3 regions of the Thalassospira sp. GO-4 genome follow, and region 2 is predicted to be linked to each of the others. Evidence: riboswitches for the same ligand, from Rfam matches in the RefSeq annotation. Region 2 holds a riboswitch; each other region holds the start of a gene.
What was found. A riboswitch is a leader RNA that binds a small molecule or an ion and turns the genes downstream of it on or off. The one in region 2 is predicted to bind cobalamin.
Positions count from the first base shown of each region.

Region 1 (10,054 bases), 410 kb from region 2:
CAGAATGACCGTGCGTTCACCCGGTGTGGCAATGGTGATGGTTGCTTCACGGGCGACAAAGTTCGGCCCCTGATATTCCCGGATCGCGCTAAGCGTAAAGGTATGATCGGCAATTTGTGCACTTTCCCCGACCGCAAGCGACTGCACGGCTTCTTCGGTCCAGGCTTGTGATCCGGTAATCCCGGCAACCACGATTGCCACCCCGGCATGGGCCAGCATGGTGCCATGGGCCGAACGCGGAAGGTTCTTCATCCGGCGCAGACTGGTGGCGAACGGTTCGCGCAAAAGTTTGATCCGCCCGGCCCATTCAAGGATCGATCCGACAAACAGCCAGGTCGCCAGTCCAAGCCCGAACAGGGCAAAGGCCGGCCCGCCGGCAAGCCACAAGGTGACCAGAACGACCACAACCGTTGCCGCCAGCGCGATCTTGAGCTTGTTGAACACGCCCAAAAGGTCGGCACGTTTCCATGGCATCAGCGGACCCAGTGCCATGGCAATGATGACCGGGGTCATGATCGGCACAAAGGTCGCGTTGAAGAACGGCGCGCCTACTGAAATCTTTTCCCCGGTCACGGTTTCAAGCAACAGCGGATAAAGCGTGCCCAGCAACACCATGGCCGCCGCAATCGAAAGCAGCACATTGTTAAACACAAGTGCGCCTTCGCGTGAAATCGGCTGGAACAGTCCGCCACCCCGAAGGTTGGGCGCACGCCATGCATAAAGGCCAAGCGACCCGCCAACCGTAATAAACAGCAAGAACAGAATAAACACGCCACGCGTCGGATCGGTGGCAAAGGCATGAACCGATGTCAGCGCCCCGGAACGCACCAGAAACGTTCCAAGCAGCGAGAACGAAAACGCCAGGATCGCCAAAAAGATCGTCCAGCTTTTCAGCGCATCACGCTTTTCGACCACAATCGCCGAATGCAACAGCGCCGTACCGGCAAGCCAGGGCATGAAGGATGCGTTTTCCACCGGATCCCAGAACCACCAGCCGCCCCAGCCAAGCTCGTAATAGGCCCACCAGGAACCAAGCCCGATCCCGGCGGTCAGAAACACCCATGCCGCCAGTGTCCATGGACGGACCCAGCGTGCCCATGCCGGATCAACCCGTCCTTCAATCAGGGCGGCAACTGCAAAGGCAAAGGCAACGGAAAACCCGACATAGCCCAGATACAGGAAGGGCGGATGGATGGCGATGCCCGGGTCTTGCAGCAACGGGTTCATGCCCTCGCCGTCAAGCGGCGGGTTGATCACGCGCTCAAACGGGTTTGAGGTCAGAACGATAAACAGAATGAAGCCAACACCAATCAGGCCCATCACGCCCAGCACGCGGGCCAGAAGCGTTGGCGGAAGATTGCGCCCGAATGCGGCAACCGCACCACCAAACAGGGTCAGGATCATTACCCAAAGCAGCATCGATCCTTCGTGATTCGCCCACACACCGGTGATCTTGTAGATCATCGGTTTGGAGGTATGGCTGTTCGACAGAACATTGAGAACTGAGAAATCAGACGCCACATATGCATAGGTCAGCGCCAGAAAACTGGCGGCGACCAGCGCAAAACAGGTGATCGCCAGTCGCGGCGCCACCATCAAAAGAACCGGGTCTCTGCGCGATGCGGCCAAAAACGGCAAGGTCGACTGGGCGAGTGCCACAACAAGTGACAATATCAGTGCGTAATGTCCGATCTCTACAATCATTAGGTTCTCTCTTGTGCGCCCGATTGCGAGATATAATCCCTTAAAACAGGCTTGGAAACCTTGCGGAATATCAAATATGCGCTATTTGCTGCACAACGCTGGGCGAAAATATGGCAATAGTCATTACATATTATGCTCAAACAGGCTATAAAACCGCTGTCAGGTGGCAGATTGGGCGGCCAGAGGTCAACAACGTATGAGTCAATGTCCCGTCATTGACATAGCGCAGAAAGAAATGTGGGCACGTCGTGCAACGACGGCCTCCATTGTCATTGCTGCGACCCTGATCATCATCAAGGCTGTTGGCTGGTTCCTGACGGACTCGGTTAGTCTGCTGTCCTCCATGATTGATAGTATGCTTGATGTCGGCACGTCTGTGATCAACTTCATGGCGGTCCGTTCGGCATGGCGCCCGGCCGATCATGATCACCGTTTCGGCCATGGCAAGGCAGAACCCCTTGCCGGGCTGTTTCAGTCGGCCTTCATGATCGGGGCGGCTGTTCTGGTCCTGGCAGAGGCCGCATCAAGGCTCAATGAACCCAAACAGATTTCCTTTGCCTATGAAGGCATCTGGATCATGGCAGTGTCACTTGTCATGACAGTCGGTCTGGTACTTTTGCAGCGCAAGGCGGTGCGAATGTCGGGCTCGGTGGCGGTTGATGCCGATTCCATGCATTATAGCAGCGACATTCTGGCCAATCTTGCCGTGATCATTGCCCTGTTTGCCGGGGTATCGGGATTTGCCTGGGCCGATCCGGCAATCGGCGCACTGGTGGCAAGCTTCCTGCTGTTTTCCGCGATCAAGGTCGGACGCAATTCGGTCAAGGTCCTGATGGATGCGGAACTGCCCGATTCCGACAGCCAGCGCATTATTGAACTGACCATGAAAAACGCATCGGTGATCGGCATTCACCGCCTGCGCACACGGTCATCGGGCGTGCATCGCTTTGCCGAGATCGAACTGATCATGGATGGCGGGATGTTGATGCGCGAAGCCCACACCATCTGCCATCAGGTAATGGACAGCATCCGTTCCGAATATCCCGATCTTGATATCACCATCCATCCCGAACCGCCCGAAGACATCCATCTCGATGAATATAGCGGCTATACCGAAGACCCGGAATTCTGGCACACCGGTCGCGCCAAACGCGCCGGCCAACACGACATCCCGGTGTCCAACGCCGGAAGCGAAGTCGCCGCGATGGGGCGCTAACCGCCAAAAGACTAGGCTTGAATGAAAACGGCTGGAAACATGTTCCCAGCCGTTTTGTTTATGATGATGTTGGGTGTGGCAATCAGTCCCAGCTAAGCGCGCCGCCGTTCTGATATTCGATCACCCGGGTTTCAAAGAAGTTCTTTTCCTTTTTAAGATCCATGGCTTCTGACATCCAGGGGAATGGATTTTCGACCTCGTTAAACACCGGGGCAAGGCCAAGCTGACCACAACGGCGGTTGGCGATGAAATGCATATATTGCTCACAGAGCTCGGCATTCAGGCCAAGGAAGCCATTGGGCATGGTGTCGCGTCCATAGGCCGCTTCAAGTTCGGCAGCGTCACGCAACATCGCACGAATTTCTTCCTGAAATTCCGCTGTCCAAAGATGCGGGTTTTCAGCCTTGATCTGGTTGATGACATCAATCCCGAAATTGAGATGGATGCTCTCGTCACGCAGGATGTACTGATATTGTTCGGCGATACCGACCATCTTGTTGCGCCGGCCAAGTGACAGGATTTGCGCAAATCCGGTGTAAAACCACATGCCTTCAAACACGACATAGAACGCCACCAGATCGCGCAGGAAATCCTGATCGCGTTCGGGCGTGCCGGTGGCAAAATTCGGATCATCAAGGTGCTTGGTATAATTTAACGCCCATGCCGCCTTGTCGGTGATTGACGGCACTTCGCGGTACATGTTGAAAAGCTCGCCCTCATCCAGACCCAGGCTTTCGACGATATACTGGAAGGTGTGGGTATGAACCGCTTCCTCGAAGGCCTGACGTAAAAGATACTGGCGGCATTCCGGGTTGGTCAGGTGGCGATAAATTGCCAGAACGATGTTGTTGGCAACAAGGCTTTCGGATGCGGCAAAGAAACCCAGATTACGTTTCAGCATCCGACGTTCATCATCGGTCAGACCATCGCGCGATTTCCATAATGCAATGTCGGCCTGCATGGAAACTTCGGTCGGCATCCAGTGATTGTTGCAACCCGCAAGGTACTTGTCCCAGGCCCAGCCGTATTTAAGCGGCAGAAGCTGGTTCACATCGGCCCGCGAATTGATCATCGCCTTGTCACTGACCGTGACACGACCGCCGGAACGGTCAATCTCTCCAAGGCCGGTAGCATCATTTGTGTTGTCACCGGTGTCGGGTGAAGCCGGGGCGTCGGTTGTGTGGTTGGACGCGATCGGGGCGTCGTTTTCAATCCAGTCAAGCATGGTTCTTCTTCCGGTTTCTGTTTACTGGCAGGCTTCGCAATCAGGGTCGTCAAGGGAACATGCCTTGCCCCAGACGTCCCCGCCGGTAATCGCATCGGATGCGGCGCTCGCATCAATGACGGCGGATGGACGATTGCTGACTGCGGGCGCTGGTGCTGGTGCTGGTGCAGGTGCGGTAACAGGCGAAGGCGATGGGGCAGGGCTTGCTGCTTGCGGGGCATTCACCACCGCATTCAGGCGACCATCGGTGCCCTTAAGTGTCGATTTCTCGACATGGGTTGCAGCACTTGATCGCAGGTAATAGGTGGTTTTAAGCCCGCGTAACCACGCCAGACGATACAGATCATCCAGCTTCTTGCCAGACGGATTGGCGATATAAAGGTTCAGCGATTGTGCCTGATCAAGCCACTTTTGACGCCGTGATGCCGCCTCGATCAACCAGGAAGAATCAAGTTCAAACGCGGTCGCATAAAGTGCCTTCAGATCATCGGGAATGCGATCAATCTGCCCGATACTGCCATCATAATATTTCAGGTCGGAGATCATCACCTCGTCCCAAAGACCACGTTCTTTCAGGTCATGGACAAGGGCGGCATTGACCACCGTGAAGTCACCCGACATGTTCGATTTCACAAACAGGTTGCGATATGCCGGTTCAATCGATTGACTGACGCCGCAGATGTTGGAAATCGTCGCAGTCGGGGCAATCGCCATGGTGTTGGAATTGCGCATTCCAGTGGTTTTGACCCGTTCGCGCAGACCATCCCAGTCAAGGCGATGGCTTCGGTCAACAGTGAATTCCGAACGAACGTCGGCAAGCAGGTCAAGCGAGTCAATTGGCAGGATGCCCTTTGACCACAGTGATCCGTCAAAGCTTTCATACCGGCCGCGCTCGGCCGCCAGGTCAACAGATGCGGAAATGGCGTGGAAGGAAATGGCTTCCATGCTTTCATCGGCAAATGCGATGGCCTCTGACGAGGCATAGGCGATTTTCAGTTTCTGTAACGCATCTTGAAAACCCATCAGGCCAAGGCCGACCGGACGATGGCGCAGGTTGGAATAGCGTGCCTCCGGGATGGTGTAGAAGTTGATGTCGATCACGTTATCAAGCATCCGCATCGCGATTTCGACCGTTTGTGCCAGCTTGTCGTGATCAAGGCCGTCTTCGGTGACATGGGCCAGAAGATTGATCGAACCAAGGTTACAAACCGCGACCTCGTCAGCAGATGTATTGAGCGTAATTTCCGTGCACAGGTTTGACGAATGCACCACGCCACGATGCTGTTGCGGGGATCGGATATTGCACGGGTCCTTGAAGGTGATCCATGGATGACCGGTTTCAAACAGCATGGTCAACATGCGCCGCCAAAGATCCACCGCGCGCACGGTTTTGAAATTCGTGATTTGGCCGCTATTGGCCTTGGCTTCATATGCCTCATACGCGGTCTTGAATTTCGCACCATAAAGATCATGCAAGTCCGGCGTGTCATCGGGCGAAAACAGGGTCCATGGCGCATCTGCCATCACCCGTTCCATGAACAGGTCCGGCACCCAGTTGGCCGTGTTCATATCATGCGTGCGACGGCGGTCGTCGCCCGTGTTCTTGCGCAGATCAAGGAACTCTTCGATATCGATGTGCCATGTTTCGAGATAGGCACAAACAGCCCCCTTGCGCTTGCCACCCTGATTAACCGCAATCGCGGTGTCATTGGCGACTTTCAGAAACGGAACGACCCCCTGGCTTTGGCCATTTGTACCCTTGATATGCGCGCCAAGACCACGCACCGGGGTCCAGTCATTGCCAAGACCGCCGGAATATTTGGCCAAAAGCGCGTTGTCCTTGACCGATTTGAAAATGCCATCAAGGTCATCGGGCACGGTGGTCAGGAAGCAGGATGACAATTGCGGGCGGCATGTCCCGGCATTGAACAGGGTCGGGGTCGATGCCATGAAGACAAAGGTCGAAAGCTGATCATAAAATTCGATTGCCTTGGCTTCGCGGTCGATCTCACGGATGGCAAGACCCATGGCAACCCGCATGAAAAAGGCCTGTGGCAGTTCAAACCGCGACCCTTTGACATGCAGGAAGTAACGGTCATAAAGCGTCTGAAGTCCAAGATACTGGAAATTCAGATCACGTTCCGGCTTGATCGCCGCCGCGATTTTTTTCAGGTCAAACTTTGACAATTCCGGATCAATCAGGCCGGACTTGATGCCAGCCGTGATCGCGGCGGGGAAATAGGTCGCGTATCGTGCGCCCATCTCGGCCTGGGTGGCTTGTTCGGGCTGGTCGAAGACAAAGCTCAGGGCTTCTGTCCGAAGCTTGTCAAGTAACAGGCGTGCGTTGACAAAGGCGTAATTCGGTTCGCGCTCTACCAGTGTTCGGGCTGCCATGATCGGGGCAAGTGCCAATTCCCCGGTGGTGACACCGTCATAAAGGTTCTTTCTGGTTTCTTCCATGATCGGTGCTGTGCTGACGCCATCAAGGTCGCCACAGGCCTCGGCAATCACGGTCGCCAACCGGTCAATATCAAGCAACCTTTTGCTGCCGTCGGGCAGGGTGATATGAAGATCGGGCTGCCCGGCCTTTTTGCTTTTCTTGCGTGCATCAAGCTTGGCGCGTTCGCGCGCACGGTCTTCACGATACAGGACATAGGCGCGCGCAACCTTGTGATGTTCGCTGCGCATCAGGGCCAGCTCGACCTGATCCTGTATATCTTCGATCTGAAGGGTATGGCCCGGCGCGGCCCGCTTTAACAAGGTCGTGGTAACCTGATCGGCCAATCCATCGACAATGTCATGTACCCGACGTGATCCCGACGCGGTTTCGCCCTCGGCGGCAAGAAATGCCTTGGTCAGGGCTGTTTTGATTTTGGTTGCATCAAAGGCCGTGACCGATCCGTTGCGACGGATCACCTGATAGATGGTGTGTGAATTTGATGAAGGATCGGAAACGGCTGGCCGTTCCAACTCGACTGTTTCTGACATCGTAAGCCCCAATCATATGGGGGCAAAGGCCAAACGGAGGTATGCAGGGATGATTGGCGGTCTGCCAGTCAGATCACAAGCACTCCACCGGGACACCCCGCCCGTGAATGTTTACGTTCGCTCACGGCAGGTCTCCTGGCTTGCGGATCGATGCTTCATCCGGCCTTCCCGAAATGCCAAGCATTTCAGTGACCATGGTTGGATTAAAGCTAGCCGCTTACAGTTGCGGGGGCAGCTTCGGCATTGTCGTGCATATGCAAAACGCACCGAATTCCCTCTTAGCCTTCAAACCGATATGGTTCGGTAAGAAGGACCGTGATGTCTATATATTGGGTTCGGATTGAAAATTTCGTCAATATATATGTTTTCTTGACAGGTTTTACCGATCCCGGTGATCGGGCGCGAAGCCAAGAATTATCAGTCTATATAAGCAGATCCAAAAAAAGTGACGGGCCCTTTCGGGGCCCGTCCTTTTTTCTTCTTTGGTTTGCTGTGTCGGAACTTGATGACCGAAATCAGAGAACCGTAAGCATGCATGCAACCAGCGGATGGCGGACAATGTCCTTGTCGCGCAGCTGGACACAGGCGACATCTTCGACATTTTCAAGTCGTTCCGACATTTCCGAAAGACCCGACATTTCCGGCAGAAGGTCGGTCTGATCCGGATCGCCGGTCAGGATCATGGTGGAATTCCAGCCCAGACGGGTCACCAGCATCTTGAGCTGCCCGTATGTGCAGTTCTGGGCTTCGTCGATGACGACGAAGGCATTGTTCAGAGTACGGCCACGCATATAGCCGATCGGGGCAATCTCAATCGTGCCGTCCGAAAGGTATGTGCGCAGGCGCTTGGTGCCAAGGCGATCATTAAGCGCGTCATAAAGCGGGCGAAGATAAGGTGCCATCTTGGCTTCGACATCGCCGGGCAGGAAGCCGATATTTTCCCCGGCTTCAACAGCCGGGCGGGCCAGAACGATACGGCCGATATCACCCTTATCAAGGGCTTCGACCGCTTTGGAAACCGCGATATAGGTTTTACCGGTGCCTGCCGGACCAAGGGCAAGGACCAGGTTGAAGGCATCAATGGCCTCCATCAATGCGGCCTGGTTTTCACTTTTCGGGCGGATGTTGCGGCGGTAGCTTTGATCGCGTTGTCCTTTCTGTTCTGCGACTTCCCCCTGAAGCGGGTGCCAGTCAGCGTTCTTTTCATCAAACAGTTCATGGACATTGTTGTCGGACTGTTGCGGACGGTTACGACGGCGTGCTGCGCGCTTACCCATGACGATCACCTCATCAAATGTGCCAAAAAAGCAAAACGCGCCATTCCGTCATGGAAAGGCGCGCATTCAATTTTCATCTTGCGATGGAAGTGGCGGTAGGAGTTTCCGCCGGTCACAACATGTTGCATGTGCGATCCGGGGGGCGAAAATTCTCGTTGTAAGACGCTTTTTCGCGGCACTCGGGAACCCCTCCTGCGGTCCAGTGATTGACCGTTGATTGGAATCGTACCCCTATATGCAGTGTCTTGTCACGGTTTTTTGCACGATGAAATTTTCGTGAATCCGGATTGTGAGTCTTTTCAGTCATTTATCCCGCATCTGCGAAAGAACTTTTTTGTTCAACTCTGCGGTGTGACGGCGCTTCTTGCCGGAAGGGCGGCACTGATGATCCAGCTGATGGTCAAAAACGCGATCGACGTCACAAGGCATCCGACCAGCCCGCCATAGGAATAGGCAACGCCAGACAGAATGGTCCCGCAAAGCCGCCCGATGGCATTGGACATGTAATAAAACCCGACATTCATCGCGACCTTGTCGCCATCGGCATAGGCAAGGATCAAATAGGAATGCAGCGACGAGTTCACGGCAAAGACAATGCCGAACACCAAAAGCCCGCCCAGAACTGCAAGTTGCGGCGCAATCCCCTGTGTGACGGCAGCGGCAATGGCAGTGGTCACCGCGATCAGGGCTGCGATCCAGAACCGGGCGGTGCGGCCATCGGGTTCGTGTGATCCGGCCCGCAGCATTTTGGGCGCGAAGGCCTGAATGAAGCCGTATCCGATCACCCAAAGCGCCATATAGGTGCCAACCTCGATATGGTTCCAGCCCAGTTCGGCCGCCAAAAACACCGGCAGGCCGACCACAAACCAGATATCACGCGACCCGAACAGGAAAAGCCGTGCCGCCGACAGGACATTGATCTTGCGGTCACGCGAAAAGACGTCACGGAATTTGGGTTTGATCTTTTCTGACGGTCCGGACATCGCATTGCCCAGTGACAGTGCAACCGCGATCAGTGTGATGGCAAGACCGACTGCCATGGCAAGCAACGCCCCGGAAAATCCAAGCCAGGACAAAAGCGCACCGCCCATGAAAAAGCCGACGCCTTTAAGGGCGTTTTTCGACCCGGTCAAAAGGGCAACCCATTTGAAAAGCGCACCCCCGGCATCGGCAGGCACCAGAACCTTGATTGCCGATTTGCTCGACATCTTGGTCAGATCCTTGGCCACACCCGATGCGGCCTGAAGTCCCATGACATAGATAACCGAAATGGCCGGTGCCCAATCGGCCTGTGTTTGCGAAAGCGCGGCAAGCGATGCGATCTGAAGGATCAATCCGCTATAAAGGGTAAAGCGCAGCCCGCGTGTTTGTGCCAGCCATCCGCCAACCAGATTGGTTACAATCCCCGCCACTTCATAGAGGATGAACAGAAGGGCAATTTCAAATGCCGAATAGCCAAGGGCATGGAAATGCAACAGCACCAGCATCCGCAACGCCCCGTCAGTCAGGGTAAAGCCCCAATAGGCCCCGGTCACAAGTGCATAATTGCGAATGGCAGATGACATGATCGGCATTCCTAAAGCGATTGCGCGACTTTGGCAGCCAGATCCGCCATACGACAGACATAGCCCCATTCATTGTCAT
Region 1 covers NZ_CP097807.1:2,510,410-2,520,463, reverse strand. The annotation lists gene M9H61_RS11650 (heme lyase CcmF/NrfE family subunit) at 1-1,704, opposite strand, end outside; gene M9H61_RS11645 (cation diffusion facilitator family transporter) at 1,940-2,920, shown strand; gene M9H61_RS11640 (ribonucleotide-diphosphate reductase subunit beta) at 3,003-4,145, opposite strand; gene M9H61_RS11635 (ribonucleoside-diphosphate reductase subunit alpha) at 4,167-7,133, opposite strand; cobalamin riboswitch at 7,241-7,466, opposite strand; gene M9H61_RS11630 (PhoH family protein) at 7,649-8,410, opposite strand; gene arsJ (organoarsenical effux MFS transporter ArsJ) at 8,749-9,975, opposite strand; gene M9H61_RS11620 (ArsJ-associated glyceraldehyde-3-phosphate dehydrogenase) at 9,987-10,054, opposite strand, start outside.
Region 1: another riboswitch for cobalamin. It lies ahead of M9H61_RS11635 (ribonucleoside-diphosphate reductase subunit alpha); the one in region 2 lies ahead of cobU (bifunctional adenosylcobinamide kinase/adenosylcobinamide-phosphate guanylyltransferase).

Region 2 (10,054 bases):
CACCGATGATTTTTGAACCTGCGACATCATCGGCAATTTCGCCCTGCAATTGCCAGTGAAATGGCCCGAACGGAACAGCAGACCAGCTGTTCTTTTGGGTGGCAACCGCATCAGATGCCATCGGCCCGATACCAGCCACCAGCAATCCCGAAAGCCAAATGCCCAGGGTAAAGATTTTCAGGCCCAACATTTTATGTGCGCGCGTCATCCGGTGCCCCGTTGTGTCAGGCGCACTTTGCCCGCCAATGGCCGGGATGACAACATCACAGCACATCGAACAGGATGATCATTGGAAGAATATCTGATGCCCCACCATAAGACCCGATACAAGAAAAGTGCGGCCCGATGACCGCACTTTTCCGCTGCCTTTGGCAGCTTCCCCCACCCACGAGACGGCTTTGCCATCCAGGGCAATGCGAAATCCCGGAAATGTCAGCACATGGTGCCCTGATTGGGGGACAGGCCAAGGTCACCAGTCACCAGATCGGCCCATTTGTCGGGTTCGCGCATATCGATATTGCGCAATTCCGGGCGGCGCATCCGGGCCTTGTTAAACAGTTGAAGCCGATCACCGGGGGACATGCGTTTTAGCCGCATCAGTGCCTTGCGCACGGTTTCATTTTGCAGGGAAACCGGGGCCTGGAAGCTGTGTTCAACCACTTCAAGACGGCGTTCAAGCCAGTCGCGACTGATGACGACTTCTTCGATCAGGGATTTGAATTCGCGGACCACCGGGAAATGGTCAAGCGCGATATGGGCAACTGAAATCGCGGTGCGCCAGACCTGACGTTCCACGCCCTGCAAATAGCGCCAATAGATTTTAACCTTGGCATCAATTTCAAAGCGGGTCTGGTCGGGACCGGGCAAATGATGGGCAAGCTCGGTCATGCCATCATGGAATTCTTCGAAGCTGACAGGGCGATGTTGCCCGTTAAAGCGTTCGCGGACATCCAGCACGGCGCGAATGGCCCCGCGGGCGGGACGATACCGGCCCTGACCGTGCAAATCTTCGCGCAGCCAGTCGGGCATATCGCAATCAGCAAGCAGGAAGTCGATAATATCTGCATGCCCTTTGTGGGCAGGCAAGGGAGTTTGCAAATAGTCAGGCAAACGAACGTTTGTCTTGTTCTCCATCGCGGCCTCCTATCCTTGTGATCACCCTGCTTCCCGGCAGGTGATCCAACAGGGGTGCCCCGTCCCTCACAACTTATTAACAGTTGGTTAATTGAGATATGGTGCGAAAACGAAACGTTTCAACTGCCCGTCTTGTTCCGGTGGTAAAATTCTTGTGAATCAAAGGACAGGGCAAGAAGTGCGTCACGCCTGATCAAGAAGGTCGGATGAAACGCTGTTGCGGCGCGGCTGCCAAAGCCCGCGTTCAATTGCCTCGCGCAGGCGATCGCGAATATCACGCAGCGCATCGGGGTTATGGGATTCGATAAAATCACGAACCTTGGGATCATCAAGATAGGCATCATAGACCAGGTCAAAGTGATGATCGGCCACACAGCGTGCAGTCGCGGCAAAGGCAAACAGATAATCCACCGTTGCCGCCATCTCGAACGCCCCCTTATAGCCATGGCGCATCACCCCATTGATCCATTTGGGATTGACCACACGCGCCCGGACCACACGGGCGATTTCTTCTTCAAGTGTACGGATTTTGGGACTTTCGGGGCGGGAATGGTCGCTGTGGTAAACCGTCGGCTGCTTGCCTGACAGGTTCCGTACCGCCGATGTCATTCCGCCTTCGAACTGATAATAGTCATCAGAATCCAGCAGGTCATGTTCACGGTTATCCTGATTATGGACAATCGCATCGACATTGGATAACCGGGTTTCAAACAGCTTGCGCGCAGCAACGCCTTCGGCCCCGTTGCCATAGGCGTAGCTTCCCCATGCCAGATAAGCATCGGCAAGATCGGCTTCGTTTTCCCAAAGCTTTTCGTCAATCATCGCCTGCAAGCCCGCACCATAGGCACCAGGTTTTGACCCAAACACGCGGAATGCGGCCTGCTGGCGGGCCTGATCGGCGGTCATCCCCTGATCGCACAGTTTCGCGGTTTCCTTGGCAATCCGCACAGCAATCGGGTTGATATCGGCCGGTTCGTCGGTCTGGTCCGCCACCGCACGAACCGCACTGTCAAACAGGTCAATCAGGCCCGGAAAGGCATCGCGGAAGAAACCCGAAATGCGCAAGGTCACATCAACCCGCGGACGGCCCAGAAGCGATGCGGGCATGATTTCAAACCCGGTCACCCGGCGCGATGCGCTGTCCCAGGTCGGACGCACCCCCATAAGCGCCAGCGCCTGGGCAATGTCGTCACCGCCCGTGCGCATGTTGCTTGTTCCCCAGACCGAAAGTCCCAGCGCACTTGGCCATTCACCATGATCCTGAACATGGCGTTCCAACAACAATTCGGCCGATTTCCAACCCAACTGCCAGGCCGCAGGCGTCGGCACGGTACGGGTATCGACCGAATAGAAATTGCGCCCGGTCGGCAACACATCCGGTCGCCCACGGGTGGGTGCACCCGACGGTCCGGGCTCGACAAATTTGCCAGCAAGTCCCCGCAGGATGCCGGAAATCTCGGCCGGACCACAACCGGTTACGGCCGGGCGAATATTTGTTTCGATATCGGAAATAACATCCTTAACTGCACTCCATGACGGATCAGCCGTGACCGTGCCATTGACCAGATCCCGCGCCAGAAGTTCGATCCGCTCCACCGTATCGCCGGTTGTCCGCCACGGGCCAATGTCGCTGTCATCCTTTGTGCCATAGGCAGCAAGGATATCGGGCTTGGCACCGGGCCAAAATTCGGCAAAGGCGCAATCAAGGGGATCAAATGCCGGGTCGGCCAAGATATCCTTGGCAATCGCACGATGCAGGGATGCCTTCGGCCCGTGATCAGCACCACGTGGCAAGCGGGCCAGTGCGACCAGAAGATCGGTCAAAAGATCGCCTTCTGGCGCCTTGCCAAAGATATGAAGACCATCGCGGATCTGAAGTTCCTTAAGCTCGCACAGATAGTTATCAAGCTTGGCCAGCGCGCTTTCTTCGTCCTCATCCGCCTCGATCCCGCAATCACGATCAAGACCAATGCGAATGGCCAGTTCAAGAATGTCGCGTTTCAGGATCGTCAAACGGCGCGGATCGACCGCAGCAGCGTCATAATATTCATCGACCAATGCTTCGAGATCTTTGAGCGCCCCGTAACTTTCCGCACGCGTCAGGGGCGGGGTCAGATGGTCAAGAATGACCGCTTGGGCACGGCGTTTGGCCTGTGTGCCTTCGCCCGGGTCATTGACGATAAAGGGATAGAAATGCGGGGTCGGGCCAAAGACTGCTTCGGGGAAGCAATCCTCGGAAAGTGCCAGTGACTTGCCCGGCAACCATTCCATATTGCCATGTTTGCCAAAATGAATGATCGCATCGACGCCAAACACATGCCGCAACCAGATGTAAAAGGCGAAATAGTTGTGCGGCGGCACCAGATCGGGCGAGTGATAGCTTTCAAGCGGATCAATGTTGTAGCCGCGTGCGGGCTGCAAGCCCACAACCACATTGCCCATCGGCAGGATCGACAGGGCAAAGCTTCCCTGATCGGGCAGATAAAACGGATCGGTTTGGGGATCACCCCAGGCCTCGATCACCTGGCTTCGGATCGATTTGGGCAGCGCGGCAAAGGCCGCTTGATACTCCGTCAGGGACAGCGTTACCCGTATTTCACGCGTCGCTAGGGACTTGAAATCGTTGGTCGGCCCCGCCTTGATCGCGGCAATCAGGGCATCACCGTCTGCCGGCAAATCGGTGATGGCGTATCCGTCTTCAAGCATGGCGCGCAGGGTTTCGATCATGCCAGCCGGCGTATCAAGCCCGACACCATTGCCCAGACGGGCATCCTTATTGGGATAGTTGGCCATGACCATGGCGATCTTGCGATCTGACGGGGCAGATTTGCGCAATCCGATCCAGTTGGCGGCAAGTTTTGCGGTGAAATCGACCCGATCGCGCACCGGGATATATTTGACGAGATCGATCTGGGTCAGGTCATCCTTACCCGCCGATCCCTTGAACGAAATGGCCCGGGCCAGAATACGGCCATCGACCTCGGGCAGGGCGACATTCATCGCGATATCACGGGCGGCAAGCCCGTTCACACCATCGCGCCATGCATCTTCGCTGCCACCGGACAAGACCACCTGAAAGACCGGCGCATCAACGGCATCAAACGGCCCGTCATATCGTTCTGACCCCGGAACGGAAAGCGCAAACCCGGTCGTATTCAAAATCAGATTGGCATTCGTTTCCGCAAGCCAGTCACTGACCAGCGCACTTGCCACCGGGTCCTTGAGGCTGGCGACAAAAATCGGCAACGGATTGAGATGGTTGTCGCACAATGCAGTAACCAGCGCATCTATAACGTCAAGATTTCCCGCCTGGACAAGTGATCGATAAAAAATGATCGGGGTGACCGGTTGATCGGTTTTCCAGTTTGATCTGACATCATCAAGACCGGCCTGTGACATGCCCGGCCAATATCCGCCAGCCTTGACCAACGGGGCGGCTGGCGACCAGTTCCACAGTACATCTGCATTGAGTTTTTCATAGATCAGACGCAGCAAATTTTCGGCATTTTGCGGGCCACCTTCGATCAGGTAGCGCCAGATATTCTGATATTCAGCACCCTTGACGGTGGATAGCGACAGAAGTTCGGCATCGGGTTGATCATCACCGGGCAACAGCACCAACGGGATATCACGCGACCGCGCCAGAGCAACCAGCTGCTCGACACCATATTCCCAATAACCGCGCCCGCCCAAAATCCGCACGATGATGAATTTGGCATCACAAAGCACATCATCGACATAAAGATCGACCGACATATTGTGACCAAGCTGCAAAAGACTGGCCAAACGCAAAGACGGAACATCTTCACCAAACGCATCTGCCAGACGTGCCTGTGCCCCGGCAAGGCAGGCAAGCTCGGACTCGGCCGCAGACAGGATGACGACATCGCCCGGTTCCTGACCAAGATCGACCGCTTCGCTGCCATCGGTGACCATGCCTGGCTGTGCTGCCAAAAGATGCATTTGAAATTCCGTCTGTTCTGTCGTCAAAAGCACCGATACCGGATGCAAAACATCCGGTATCGGTCATATGGTTTTATGTGTGCCCAATGGGCTTAGGCCGCCTTGATTGCGGCCTCGATCGCGGCACGGTCCAGACCATGCAAGCCGATCACCACCAGTTCGGAACGGCGGTTTTCGGTGTCGGCCCAGGGACGGTCAAAGTAACGCTGGAAACGTTCCCCGACCCCCTGAACCACATGGCGCATCGGTTTGCCCGGAACATCAAGGAAACCCTTGATGCGCAGAACATCATATTGACGCACGATGTCGATCAGGCGTTTTTCAAGGGCCGCCGGATCATTGACCGCATCAAGTGAGACAACAAAACTTTCGAAATCATCATGATCATGTTCATGACCATCATCATGATGGCTCGGGCGGCTATCAAGGTCATCCTCGGCCGCAGCACCAAGGCCCAGCAAAATGGCGTTTTCAACACGGGAATGCTCGGTCGCGATGATTTTGACCGACGGCTTTTTAAGTTCGGCGCGGATATCGGCTTCGACCTTGGTGCGTTCTTCGTCGGTCAGAAGGTCGGTCTTGTTCAGAACCACCATATCGGCGCAATGAAGCTGTTCTTCAAACAGTTCTTCAAGCGGGCTTTCATGATCAAGGTTTTCATCGGCCTCGCGCTGGGCCTGAACCGCATGATGGTCATGGGCAAACAACCCGTCGCGCAATGCCGCACCATCAAGAACCGCAACAACCCCGTCGACAGTCACGCGCGACCGTACTTCGGGCCAGTTGAACGCCTTGACTAACGGCTTGGGCAGGGCCAGCCCTGATGTTTCGATAACGATATGATCAGGCGGCGTATCGCGATCAATCAGGCCACGAATGGTTGGCAGAAAATCATCCGCAACCGTACAGCAGATACATCCGTTTGCCAGTTCAACCACATCATCCTCGGCACAGCCTTCGATACCGCACCCGTTGATGATGCCGCGATCAACGCCCAGATCGCCAAATTCATTGATGATCAGGGCAATGCGTTTGCCATTGGCATTTTCCAGCATGTTGCGGATCATGGTTGTCTTGCCGGCCCCCAAAAAGCCGGTAATGACGGTTGCCGGGATTTTACCCAATTGTGCCATTTTCAAATTCCTTGAAATTCAATCATTTAAATTGTCATTTGACCTGCATCGGAATGCCCGCAACGACAAGCGTCACCCGGTCAACCAATGCGGCAATACGTTGATGGAGACGTCCGGCATGATCGCGAAAAGCCCGCGCCATTGCATTTTCCGGGACAATCCCGAAACCGACTTCGTTTGATACCAGCAACACCGGAATGTCCAGCCCAGGCAAGTGATCACAAAGCCGGTCGATTTCAGCATCAATATCGCGATCTTCGAGCATCAGGTTGGTCAGCCACAAGGTCAGGCAATCGACCAGAACCGGTTTGCCGTCCGGCTGATTGCAGGTGTCGAGTGCACCGCAAAGATCAAGCGGTTCCTCGATCGTTTGCCAAAGATCGCCACGCGATTGTTTATGAAGGTCGATGCGGTTGACCATTTCATCATCCCATGCCCGACCGGTCGCGATATATATGCCGCCGCCAGCCGCATTGATGATGTTTTCGGCGAACCGGCTTTTGCCAGATCGCGCACCGCCAAGAATCAGATGTGTCCCGCAAGGCGGGTCAGTCCGGGTCATATTCTATTCCTCGCCATGGCCTCCCACCGAGGCCCGATTGCGTCGCCATCATTTAAGATGATGACACCATTCGGCTGGTTTCCTGGCTGCGGGCATGAAAGCAATCCGCCTTCCCGGTTTCCCGGTGGCTGGTGAATGGCAATACATCCACCCGGATCACCCAACCCGATACAGTTGCGGGGGCAGCATCGGCATCGCACCGATTTCCCATCACCGAACGGTGCGCCGAACCTAACAGGTTTGCCCTTGAACCCAAAGGGCATTCTCTGTCCGGACGGGTCAGCTAACCGGAAGGTCAGTATTTGTAAGAATTGCCTGCTTGAGGCCGGCCCTCCTTTAAGGGAACATAATATTATCAAGCTGGAATTAGAGTGGTAACAAATCACCTTCCAGCAAGATCACCGGGACAAAAAACATCAAAACCGGTGGGCCGCATAATTGCGGCACCAAACTCTTGGGGTTAACTGGAATTTTGCAAAATCAGATGGCAGTTTCTGCACAACTATCGAAAATCCGAAATCCGAACACACCAACCTGGACCACATCCTCGCGCAAGGATATGTGGCTTGGTCTGCTTGAACGCCTGAATTCCGACAATCGGGCCTTTCAGACGTTTCTGGAAGAATATGCGACCGGTGCGGACATTACATTGTCGCGCCGCGATGTGCGCAGCATCTTTGCACTTGATGCTTCCAAAGGGGTGATCGGCACCATCATCTGGTCCCATGCGCGCGGCATCCGCGTCAATGCACTGTCGCTGCTTGTGCGTGATCTGCCGACGCTCATCACGTTGATGTCGATTTCGGATTTCGGCCAGGAAGAATTAAACGAATTGCTTTCCCAGCCGGGGATATCGGTCCCCACCGCCAGCAAAATGCTGTCAGCCTGTGGAAAGACCTATCGCAAGATGCCCGCAGCCATCATTGATGACAACGTCATCCAGGCAATTGAGAATACGGCTCTTTGTGAAGATTTCCCGCATGTCGCCAAATTGCGCAACAAGTCACGCAGCCGCCCGCTGCCCTATTACGAAGCCTATTTGAAAGACGTGACTGCGATCTGTGAAAAGCACGACATTACCGCAGATATGCTTGATCGCTATCTTGCCGAACATGCGCTTGAAGATCTTCCCTTGAATTCCGAACTGCAAACGGCCTGATTGCCGCGGACAGGGCAGTTTACGGCACGGGAATGGTCACGACATCCACATCCTGACGGCATCGTTCCACAGCGGGTCGATGCCGTTTTTATTTTCTGTCAAAATCATCCAAAGCTTTGATTGACCGCGGTGACACGCCAGCCGGGCTGATCCACACCGTCGATATATTCCAGTCTGGTCAGACTTAGCGTATCGATATGAAATGACAATGCCGCTTCAAGTGACAGTCCCAGCGCATTGGCCATGATCGCGCGGATGGTGCCGCCATGGACCACAGCAACAATGTCGCGGCCCGCCCAATAGCTGGTGGCGTGGGTGAAAACCGGACCGACCCGCTCGACCATATCGGCAAAGCTTTCACCATTTGGCGGCTGCTGTCGGGCGAAATCCGTCCAGAATTGTGTGGTTTCGCCTTTCGGAAGGTCGTTCCAGCGCTGAAGCTCCCAGGCCCCGAAATGTTGCTCGGCAAAGCCGCTTTCGCGGGTCGGGGTGATGTCCTCGTCGATCAGTTCCTGAAGCTTGAGCGCGGTATCAAGCGTCCGTGACAGATGGCTGGTCATCCAGACCGCATCGCGGGGCAAGTGCCGCGCCACCGCACGCAGTTTTTTTTCATCAGACAGATCAACCTGCATGTCACTTCGGCCATAGACCAGACGTTCCGGGTTTTGCACCGGCGCATGACGCACCAGCCACCAGCGCGTTGTCTTGATTTTGGTCATGCTTTCCCCGGTTTGTTCGGACATTGGCAGTCAATCATGGTCGTTTTGAGCAATCAGCAAAATTCATGGCTATGCCATTACGGCAATGAATCCGATACCGGCAAACAGTTCGGCACAGACTTGGGTTGCCCCCAACACATCACCGGTCTGGCCACCGATTTGTGATCTGGCAACCATTGCGACGATCAGGATCGCGATCATCACACCGACAATTACCGCAAACATCGCACCGATACCGCCCAATACCAGAACAATAGCGCTGGCAATGGCAAACCCGATCAGAACCGGAAGCCATCCGGGCCGCCCGGCCCCTTTGCCCAGTCCGTTATCCCGCGCTGGCGGCAATATGCGCATAACAACCGGCATTGCCGCACGGGAAATAACCGCCATGATCAGAAACAGGATACCGGCCTGTCCGATATCCGCCGCAGCCGTAATCAGAACCAGCCGCAAACCCAGCGTCAAAATCAGCATGACAACCGCATAGGTCCCGACAGTGCTGTCACGCATGATTTCAAGTTTGCGGTCGCGGTCCATCCCGCCGCCAAAGCCGTCCGCACAGTCGGCAATGCCGTCTTCGTGCATCGCGCCGCTCAGCAACACCATCGCTGCGATGGCAAAGATCGCATAGACAAGGGGGTTTCCCGTCAGAAAATCGACAAGCATCGCCGGCAGCAATGCCAGGCCCGCCAGGACCAGTCCGACAAGTGGCCAGCACCAGACAGATCGCGCGATCAGAGCCGCCCGGAAATCACCAACCGGGGGCAACGGCACCCGGCTGAGCAATGCCATGGCGCGCCAGAAATCGGATAAAACCGATGCATCAACAGACGTTTTATCCGCATCATCACGCCGATCACCTGTCGGTGTATCTGTGCTTTGCATGTTTGTTTCGTTTTGGTTATGATCTTCGGACACCATGAAATTCCGATTTTCGAACTGGCAATCTGTTGCGCATAGGCCTAGTTTGGGGCCGATTTTATTGGGGTTCTTCAGTCTACCGCGAAACCGAAGCTATCCCGGATCCGGGACCGGCAGACCGTTGGCCGATACTGAAACACACCAATTGATTGGTTTCTGACCCTAATCCTTACCATTCCAGAAGCCAAGCGGAACACGCTTTTTGACGATTTGCCGCCAGCCGGAGACCACAATGTTCAATCCCAAGCACCCGCCCCAAAGCCTTGATGAAATTCGCAGTCTTCTCGCCGATTTGCCGGCCGTTGACGCAGAGGCACAAGCTGCTGTTGCCAACCGTGAGCCGACCCTGACCAAACCGGCCGGTTCACTTGGCCGTCTCGAAGATTTCAGCCTTTGGCTGGCAGGCTGGCAGGGAACATCACGCCCGCGGATGTCTCGGCCGCGTGTCACTGTCTTTGCCGGC
Region 2 covers NZ_CP097807.1:2,916,627-2,926,680, forward strand. The annotation lists gene M9H61_RS13460 (endo alpha-1,4 polygalactosaminidase) at 1-208, opposite strand, end outside; gene M9H61_RS13465 (hypothetical protein) at 433-1,134, opposite strand; gene cobN (cobaltochelatase subunit CobN) at 1,318-5,097, opposite strand; gene cobW (cobalamin biosynthesis protein CobW) at 5,190-6,230, opposite strand; gene cobU (bifunctional adenosylcobinamide kinase/adenosylcobinamide-phosphate guanylyltransferase) at 6,265-6,792, opposite strand; cobalamin riboswitch at 6,847-7,037, opposite strand; gene M9H61_RS13485 (hypothetical protein) at 7,277-7,951, shown strand; gene M9H61_RS13490 (histidine phosphatase family protein) at 8,056-8,694, opposite strand; gene cobS (adenosylcobinamide-GDP ribazoletransferase) at 8,740-9,555, opposite strand; gene cobT (nicotinate-nucleotide--dimethylbenzimidazole phosphoribosyltransferase) at 9,824-10,054, shown strand, end outside.

Region 3 (10,054 bases), 2.2 Mb from region 2:
CGATCACCAGATACCCGACCATCTTCAAAACCAGAATGGATCCCAATACCCGTCCCGCATCCGCCCCGGCCAGATCGAACGCCAGAAGTGACAGGGCAACCGTGGTTAATCCGGTCCCGATCAGGGACGTGATCTGGGCAGCAAAAAGATGTCGAAAGGCCGAAATGGAAAATGGCGACATGTTGGGGCATCCGGGCTGTGTGTCGCCTTACACCCTATCTTAAACCGTCAAAGACTTTCAAATGAATGATCATCGGCCTTGGCATTTTGCCGGGCGCGATCGGATGCGGTACATTTTTTGGGTGCAAGTTCCTTGGCCTGCGACATTTTCCCGGCGCGCAACTCCAACGTCCGGGTGGCCAGTTTCCGGCGAAAATGCGGGTCATGCGACACCAGTATCATGGCTTGCGGCAGTTCCAGCAAGATCTCCTCAAGCCGGTGAAGATTTTCTTCGTCCAGCGCGTTCGTCGGCTCATCAAGCAAAAGAACATCGGGCTTCATGGCAAGAACCGCCGCCACAGAAACCAGCCGCTTTTCCCCGCCTGAAAGCTCGTGGGTGATGCGTTCACGCAAATGTCTGAGATGAAGTTGATCAAGAACCTCGTCAACAATCGCCAGCGCCTCTTCGCGGCTGGCCCCAAGATTAAGCGGACCAAAGGCGATATCTTCGACCACGGTCGGACAAAACAGCTGATCATCGGGGTCCTGGACAATAAACCCGACCCGACAGCGCAGATCATGGAAATCCTTGTCCGTTACACGCGGCGTTCCAAACGCCCTGATTTCGCCGCCAAACGGTTTGATCAGACCGACCAGAATGCGCAACAGCGTGCTTTTGCCAGCCCCATTCGGACCGGTAATGAACAATCGTTCATTGGCCTCAAGCGACAGGCTGACCCGGTCCAGAACATTCTGCCCGGCGCGGTATCCGTATGAAATATCGTTAAGTTCAATAAGCGACGACATAAAAACGATCCAGAATAACAAGCACGGAAACCAGCATCAGAAACCCCACCCCGAAAAGGGCATCACGTTGCCGGAACACAAGATGATCAATCATCGGGAAGTGGCCACTAAATCCGCGGCATTTCATGGCCTCAAGAACCCGTTCGGCACGTTCAAGAGACCTGACAAGCAACATCCCGAAAAGATACCCGAGTGACCGATAGGTATGAATGCTGTTGCGCGCCTTGAAGCCACGCAATTTCATGGCCATGCGCAGTCGATGATATTCATCATGAAGAACCGAAATATAGCGCACCGTAAACATCATCAGATGCACCAGGGCTGCGGGGCAACGCAGCCGGTATAATGTATGACCAAGCCCCACCGGCGTTAACCCGGCAAGCAAGCTAAGCATCATCAAAACAACCGCATTGGCGCGAATGCCGATCAGGACCGCATGTTGCAATCCTTCCTTGCTGGCCTCGGCACCCAGGACGGTAAACATGGCGGTTCCCGGTGTTGTGAATGGCAACATCACCAGCATCACGATGATGAACCCGTCCATCGCTGCCATACGTTTCAGGGTCAGACGCAAAGGCAAATCAGTCATGAACATCGTCGCTATTGCCACAAAAAAGGCAGCAAGCGCGAATTCGATCTGATGCAGGGAAACGACCATCACCGAAAACAGACAGGCCGCCACCACCCGAACACGCGGATCAAACGATCCGACAAAGGAAGACGGTCGTTGTCCGCCTCCCTGAACGCTTAATGGTTGGTCATGCCCGAAAAGATGGCTCATGATTTGGTTGCTTTGGCTCTCAAGCGTCTTGCTGCCAGATAATAGGCAATCCCGAAGAACCCGAATATATAACCAATACCGCCCAGAATCGATTGAAGATCGTTCTTTTCCTTATAGGCGGTAATTTCCCGACGCAATGGACGCAATTCATCGCGAACGATCGCGGCAATGACTTCTTCCTGCTCGCGGGTAATTGCAGTTTTGGTTGCATTATCCCCGACAACTGCCCCATCCACAGTGATGTTAGCGCTATCACCCGAAGAAACTGCGTCGATGCTGCCTGCCCCTGCAATTCCCGTCAGGTCGGCAATATCAAAACGGGTTTCTGCAACATGCCCTGCCCCCAGATCGGCCCGAAAGACAAGGTCAACTTGCTGGCTTGGCGTATAGACAAAGAAGCCGTCAGAATCCGTTCTGATTTCATCGATCTTGTTTCCCTGCCGGTCAAAAATTTCAACCAGCGTGTCCGCAGCCATATCGCCATTGGAAAACCCGATCTCCCCTTCGACAGCTGTGCCGCTTGGAAAAACCGATGCAATCACCTTATGGGCCTGGGCGGCCTGCATTCCGAACAGAAGGCCTGCCAGAAACACCCCTGTTGCAAGCTTACCCATTGTTGGCCTCGTTCACCTGTTCGGCCAGGATCGCGGGGTTTTGTGCGTCATATCGGCGGATCTGGGCATCGGCCATCAGCAAAGCCGGTTTGACCTTCATGATCAGATAAACCGCTGCTGCAGACACCAGACCTTCGACCGCCATGATCGGAATATGGGCAAAGAAAACAAGCTTGGCCGCCGGTACAAACCCTTCCCCGCTCAGACCAAGGGAAATGGCTACGAACAAGGTGGTCAGCGCAATTGAAAGCGCACCGGCACACCCGCCCCAGATTGCCGCAAAGGTTGGATTGCTTCGCGACACCAATCCGCGAAACATGAAACCGGCAATCACCGCAGGAAACGCAATATTGACGGTATTGACCCCCAATACGGTCAAACCGCCAAATCCGAAAAAGATGGCCTGCAACAAAAGCCCGACAAAAAGTGCCGGGAATGCGGTCCAGCCAAGCACAAGCCCGGCCAGACCACTCATGATCAGATGCACGCTCGACGGACCGACCGGCACGTGGATCAGGGAGGCGACGAAGAACGTCGCCGATAACACCCCCGTCGCCGGAATTTTATCGATTGGCAGTTTGCGCAATCCAAGGCCAAGCCCCGCGACAGCAAGTACGCCACCGCCAATCAGCACCTCTGGGGCCAATGCCCCGTCAACAATATGCATCTATTTTGTCCCCAAGCCTATTGCACATCATAGGCGCGAACCCACAGGACTGCATCCTGTGAAAGCTCTTTTCCCTGAAATTCTTTGTTCGGCCCACTACCAAGGGCCGCAAACCCCCAAAATCCGGCCTTGGGGATCCCGAACGTGAAATACCCGTTGGCATCGGTAATCGCGACAATTGCCCCACCAGGCATCGGCCCTGCTGTCGGTTCCTTGGGCGCGTTACGGTCCATATCGGGTTCGGCTGCCATATATTCGATTTCAACCTCGACCCCGGATACCGGTTCACCGTTGCTCAGCACCCGACCGGTAAAGGTCGAACCTGCGACAATGTTGGTCGGCCGGTTTAACGGCAGAATTTCGGTCACAAGTCCCTGTGCCTCCATCCAGTCGGTCGGGATTTCGTTGCGGTTCACATAGGACTTGGTGATCTGCTGAATGAAGATATCTTCGCTTTCTTCGTAATAGGGTTCGGGCACCACCACCATCACGTAATCGCCACTGCGCTTAAGGGTCAAAGTACCGTCATACGCCTTGGCGGTATTCTCCTTCCCTGTGAAGGTCACCTCAGAAAGCGTTGAAGATAAATCAATTTTATCACCGCGATGGATCGCGTAAAACGCCACCGGCTTTTGCATATCCATGACATGTCCGTTTTCGAACGGATGCCAGAATATCAGTTTCACCGGCAGTTCGCCGGGGGCGGTCACATTGACTTCCGGTGTATAGGCCAATTGAAAATGGGCATGCGCACTTTGTGACGCAAACGCGAAACAGGCACTTGCAATCGCAAGCTTGCCAAGAGTTTTAAACATGTAATCGTCTCTTTTCACGAACGATGCGCGTCAGAAAAGTTTCCCGACGCACAGAGTTAGGATCAAGAACGATAGGATGGCTGGAAGCAAGATACCGGTTTCACGACGAGACCGCCTTTTCCCTGCAACCTGACGCTCACCCCGGCGTCCAACAGTTCAGTACCGGACAAGCCGTGTCCGGCAGTCAAAGGCAGGTCTCCTGGCTCGTGGTTTCAAAAGCATTACGCCTTCCCGGTTTGTCACCAGTGGCATAGGTAATGCTCGGACCACTTACAGTTGCGGGGGCAGCCGTGGCATTGTCGTAACGCACCACGTTCCCTTTTAAGCCGATCCAATGGATCAACACCCAAGACGCGTTCATATTCCATGGGCGGCAAACACCTGTCAACTCTTTGCCCGCATCCGAACGGATTATCTTTTCGCGCCATTGCTTGACCTTCGCCCTTCCCCCGGCAAAGATCAGCAGACACATCGCACAACATTGCGACTGGCCTTACATGGGATGGGTTGGAAATGATGGCTCCTGAAACAGTCCTGGACTTCTGGTTCAAGGAACTCGAACAAAAGCAATGGTTTATCAAGGATACTGCACTTGATACCCACATTGCCGAACGATTTTCCGACATTCATGCCGCGGCCCTTGCCGGTGAACTTTTCACCTGGCGCAACACCGCATCGGGGCGCCTTGCCGAAATCATCGTTCTGGATCAGTTTTCGCGCAACATGTATCGCGACACGCCGCAATCATTTGCTGCCGATCCGATCGCGCTTGTTCTTGCACAGGAAGCAGTATCCTTGGGCAAGGACAAGGAACTTGGATCACCAGAACAGCGGGCGTTTCTGTATATGCCCTATATGCATTCAGAATCCGAAATGATCCATGAAATTGCCATGACCCTGTTTGATCAGCCCGGGCTTGAACACAATTACGGCTTTGAAATCAAACACAAGAAAATCATCGACCGGTTCGGGCGTTATCCGCATCGCAATGACATTCTTGGCAGGACATCCACGCCAGAAGAAATCGCGTTTCTCAAAGAACCCGGCTCGTCATTCTAGAACGAAAAACGGGACGGCAATCCGTCCCGCTTTCATAAAATGATTCAATGCGAAAACGCGATATCAACCGATATCGCGATCGCGATTATCCCACCATCCCTGCACCAGGGCTTCGGCTTCGTCCATATAATCGGCTTTGCCCGCAAGGAATGCCGCCATCGCCGCACTACCCTTGATCCTGGCTTCGGCCGGGGCATCCTCGACCTCGCCGCGCCAAACAGCCAGAAAGTGCTTAAGAGTCACCGGGCTTTGATCGTCGATTTCTTTTTCGGTTTTTGGCAAAAGTGCCGGCCATCGGACGTCGCAAAGCTCGCCGTTATCAAGCATCCGAAGATCAACATGTTTGAACGGTGTGCGTTCTGCTTCGCCGCCCCCGCCCTTGATCACGCCAATTCGCGGCAGTTCAAGAAGCTTTCCGGTTTCACGATGCACATCCAGAAACGCCGGATGAAACACCCCCAGGAACGCGGCCCGTGCCTGTAACGGGTTTAGCAACCGCAACAGGGTATTCACCGGACTGCGCAGCCCCAGAAGCGACCGCAAACCGATCAGTTCCTGCAATTTCGGATGCATATGGCGCAACGGCAAATAAGCAAACCCCTTTGCGGCAATATCCGAACGGGCTTCTTCGGCTGACATCGCGATCGGCAGCTTAAGCGCCTTGATTGCGGCCTCGGTTCCAAGACCATTGACCAGATGCGAGTTATAACCGTGCATCAGAACCGGAACACCGTTCTGTGATATCAAATGTGCCGACAATACAAACCACGGCAGACCACGGGTTCGACCAGCCGCATATGACGGCCAATCAAGCATCGGGCGGCCCACCGGGTTGGTGTCCTGTCCATCATCCGCATCAAGCCTTGCGGCTTTGCGCACGGCTTCGATCATGCCTGCGAGTTCTTCCGGCGTTTCCGCCCGATAGCGCAGCATAAGCAAAAACGCGCCAAGCTGGATCGGCTCGACCTCATCGCGCAGGATCATTGAAAAGGCATCAAATGCCTCTTCGCGCGTCAGGCTGCGTGAACGGCCCGGCCCCCGAAAGAACGTTCTCAAATACCCGGAAAACGGATGAGATTCGGGTAAATGATTTTCTTCCTCGAGCTGTTCAAGATGCTCGTCGGTCATACGTACTCACCGAAAAAATTGTCGTTACTGGTCATGGACGCGGGTAAAGACCCACTCCGTCTCGTTTGACAGGTCATCCTGGTAGCAATAACCGTCAACATTGAATTTCTTAAGGTCTTGCGGGTTTTCCAGTCGATTGTCGATCATGTAACGCGCCATCATGCCACGCGCACGCTTCGCTGAGAAGCCGACAACCTTGGCAGCCCCGCCTTTGACTTCCTTAAAGACCGGTGTGATGACCGGTCCATCAAGCAGCTTGGTCTTGACCGACTTGAAATATTCGTTGGATGCCAGATTGATCAGGCTGCGGTCCTTGTGGCCTTCGGTAAGCTTGTTGATCTCCTTGGCGATCTTGTCACCCCAAAACGCATAAAGGTCCTTGCCACGCGGATTTTCAAGCCGTGTGCCCATTTCAAGGCGATAAGGCTGCATCAGATCACGCGGCTTCAACAGACCATAAAGCCCCGACAGCATCCGAAAATGGTCTTCGGCCCAGTCGATATCGGCATCCTTCATGGTGTCGGCATCAAGACCAACATAGGTATCACCACGAAAGGCAAAGATCGCTGGTTTCGCGTTGCTGCGATCAAAAGGCCGTGAAAAATGCTGGAAGCGCTGATAATTCAGATCCGCAAGGTTTTCACTGATCCCCATCAGCTTCATCAAATCGCCACGGCTTTTTTTCCGTGCAACTTCAATCAATTCTTCCGTGTCATCGAGAAACGCCGGTTGGGAAACGGCCATTTCCGGCACGTCCGTTTCGAAATCCAGCTTCTTGGCCGGGGACACAACAGCAAGCATCAATCTGCCTCTTCTCTTTCATCTCGGTTCAATTTGTCGTAACAAGCCACAAGGCATGGACAATGTCTAGGGCCCAAGCCCATGTACAGGTGTATACGACTGTGTATGGATTTGGACCCTTGGCTTTATCCATAAACTTCTAATCTTGCAGAAAATCCGTCTGGCGCAAGCCTTGGCGGAAGAAAGGACCAGTTATGAGTGAACAAGTTCGCGCGTCGCACATTCTTCTGATGTATGCCGGTTCGGCACGTTCGACCGCCACCCGCACCAAAGAAGAAGCATTGAACGAAATCAATGCCCTTAAAGACCAGATCGCAAACGGTTCCGATTTTGCAGAACTGGCAAAAGCTAATTCCGATTGCCCGTCCGGCCAGCAGGGCGGCGATCTTGGCTTCTTTGGCCGTGGCATGATGGTTCCGGAATTCGATGCTGCTGCATTCAGCATGGATGTCGGTGCGACCTCTGACGTGGTTGAAACCGATTTCGGTTATCACCTGCTTCAGCGCACCGCCTGATCCCGCGCTGCGATCAGAACAAAGGCTGGCAATTGTTGCCAGCCTTTTTCTTTTGGTGAGCCGGAAATGTGGCGCACCTTTGCCGGGACTGACGATCCGCGTTCTAATAATCAACGACGGGTGCATCAAGTTCGTATTGGCCTTTATGGTCTTCGATTTCGAGAACCCACACATCGCGGTCAAAGTCGATCTGCTTGCGCCAATAGGTATCACAGGAAAATTCGGTTTCACGCCCGCCATCTGGACCGCCTGCAACCAGCATCCAGCCAAGATCGCCGTCCAGTGTCGTAACCCTGGAATAGACGAAACATCCGGCATCGAACCGGTTCAGCTTCAACAAAACCGCCCCCGCATCCTCGTTGCCCTTATGGAGCACCATGGCCGTAATCAGGTTTGACTGGCAAATGGCAATCTGGCCACGAACCCAAAGTCCTGCTTTCAAACGTGGCTGCATCTATTTGCCATCCCGGCTGGCGACAACATTTTCAGGCATCTGCAACATCAGGTTCGGGTCCGGGCAAATGCTTGTCCAGATATCCCATTCCGATGGTTTTGCCGCCCCGAAATAGTCCCCTTCCCGCCCCAGCATGTCAAAAATGATCTGGAAATGCAGATGCGGAATCCAGTCACCATTGATCGGAAAGTCGCCAAACCGGCAGAACAGCTCTCCGGCGCGGATTTCCTTGCCTTTATAAAGTCCTTCAAGGGACGGTCTGCTCAGATGACCATACAGGGTGTAAAAGCGCACACCATCCGCCGGTTCATGTTGCAAAATGATGGTCGGCCCGTAATCAAGATGCAAATTGTTGTCTGCAAAGCTGTGCACGACGCCATCAAGCGGAGCAAATACCGGCGTATAGGCGGCCGCAAACAGATCAATTCCCAGATGCTGGCTTCGGGCTTCACCGTCGTTTTTGAACTGTTCGGATTGATAACAGACACGGTCTTCGCGATATCGGCCGATCCCCACCGGCGCGTCTGCTGCGGCCAGTTGTTGCCACATGATTTCTGTCTGACGTGCCGGGTCGCTCGTGCCGCCGATCACCACATCACCGTTTGCTGAAAAATCATAAACGATCTTCGGGCAACGTTTCAGATCACATTCCACAACAGAATGAAACTGGTCGCCGTGATCGGAAATCCAGTCGCGCAAAAATGCGGCATCTTCAAAGGGTTCAAGCCCGCGCGCATGACGGTCGTGATAGGTCTGCAATCGCTTGGTCGCATTGATCGGCATGGTGGCAGGCACAATGATGGCTCCATAAAAGAAAAAGGCAGGGTTGGTTCCCTGCCTTTTGCCTACATGATTATCTGCCTGATCGGCAAGTACCAGCTTACCAGTTGGTCACTTCATACTCGCACGACACATCATCATCGTCGGTATCGGTCAGCGCAACCGTCAGGCGACGCATTTGCGGATTGAACCGTTTGATGAAGTTCAACAGAAGAAGGGCTTCTTCGGAAAGCTCGCCGGCGTCTTCGTCATCTTCATCAAGTTCGCAAAGCTCAACCAGTTCCAGGAACAAGGCACCCAGTGCACGTTTGACGTCTTCGCCGCCTTTAAGGCCGCCGGTCAACTCGCCCAGCGGTGACAGATCGATATCAAGCTTGCGCAGGTTCTCACTCATCTGGTCGATGGCGTCTTCGTCCAGAACCATTTCAGCCGCAATCATATGCGTGCCGACTTCATTGATATTCATAAAGCCGACAAATTCGAACAGATCGTCTTTGGTACGACCTTCTTCCAGCAATTTTTCGGTGTGGGCTTCGAATTCTTCGAAGTCGATATCTTCGCCAAGATCGTTTTCAAGATCGCTCATGTCGGTCTCCAATGAAAATTTGCGCTGCTGATACTCTGGATTGATGGAAAACTCAACCCGCGCTGGCGACAAGATGATCAGCTATGCAGGATCCACATTTCGACGATATAGGGCCATGGAAAGAGGATTGCGAAGAATAACGCAATGTCAGTAGGATATAAAACAATTCCAAACCCGCCTGAACCTTCGGCATAACACGCATGGACCATTCAATGCCCGCATTCAACGTCATCGATATCGTCGCAATTTGCTGGGCTCTTTCATGGTGGATCGGTTACACGATCTTTGCCGATGCCGGGCCGCGTCGACGCAATTCCATATCTGCCCATATGGCACGCAATCGCCATCGCTGGATGGAACAGATGCTCAAACGCAATATCCGGATGGTTGATACATCGATCGCCGGCAACCTGATTACCGGTATCAGTTTCTTTTCATCAACCACCATTCTGGTGCTGATCGGTCTTGTCGCGCTGCTTGGCTATACCGACAAGGCGATCGAAACGGTCGCTGCCCTGCCCTTTGCCGCCATTACCACGCCTGGCGTCTGGGAATGCAAGGTGGTGTTGCTGATCGTGATTTTCATCTATGCCTTTTTCAAGTTCACCTGGGCATTCCGACTGTCGAACTATTGTTCGATCCTGATCGGTGCCGCCCCGGACCCAAGCGAACCGGATGCTGCACGTGCAGCCGCACGTGCCTCACGCATGAGCATGATGTCTGCCCACAATTTCAATCGTGGCATCCGCGCATACTTTTTCGCCCTGTCGGCCCTGGCCTGGTTTTATCATCCGGTTGCTTTCATCATTTGTGCGACCTGGGTGACGCTGGTTCTTTACAATCGTGAATTCCGCTCGCATGCGCTGGAAATTCTGACCGGACATCATT
Region 3 covers NZ_CP097807.1:750,068-760,121, reverse strand. The annotation lists gene M9H61_RS03660 (MFS transporter) at 1-181, opposite strand, end outside; gene M9H61_RS03655 (energy-coupling factor ABC transporter ATP-binding protein) at 229-966, opposite strand; gene cbiQ (cobalt ECF transporter T component CbiQ) at 950-1,747, opposite strand; gene M9H61_RS03645 (cobalt ABC transporter permease) at 1,744-2,361, opposite strand; gene cbiM (cobalt transporter CbiM) at 2,354-3,028, opposite strand; gene M9H61_RS03635 (DUF4198 domain-containing protein) at 3,046-3,843, opposite strand; cobalamin riboswitch at 4,015-4,208, opposite strand; gene M9H61_RS03630 (DUF924 family protein) at 4,357-4,902, shown strand; gene M9H61_RS03625 (glycosyl transferase family protein) at 4,966-6,030, opposite strand; gene yaaA (peroxide stress protein YaaA) at 6,055-6,831, opposite strand; gene M9H61_RS03615 (peptidylprolyl isomerase) at 7,026-7,346, shown strand; gene M9H61_RS03610 (DUF1491 family protein) at 7,450-7,800, opposite strand; gene M9H61_RS03605 (peptidoglycan DD-metalloendopeptidase family protein) at 7,801-8,595, opposite strand; gene M9H61_RS03600 (hypothetical protein) at 8,681-9,166, opposite strand; gene M9H61_RS03595 (DUF599 domain-containing protein) at 9,379-10,054, shown strand, end outside.
Region 3: another riboswitch for cobalamin. It lies ahead of M9H61_RS03635 (DUF4198 domain-containing protein); the one in region 2 lies ahead of cobU (bifunctional adenosylcobinamide kinase/adenosylcobinamide-phosphate guanylyltransferase).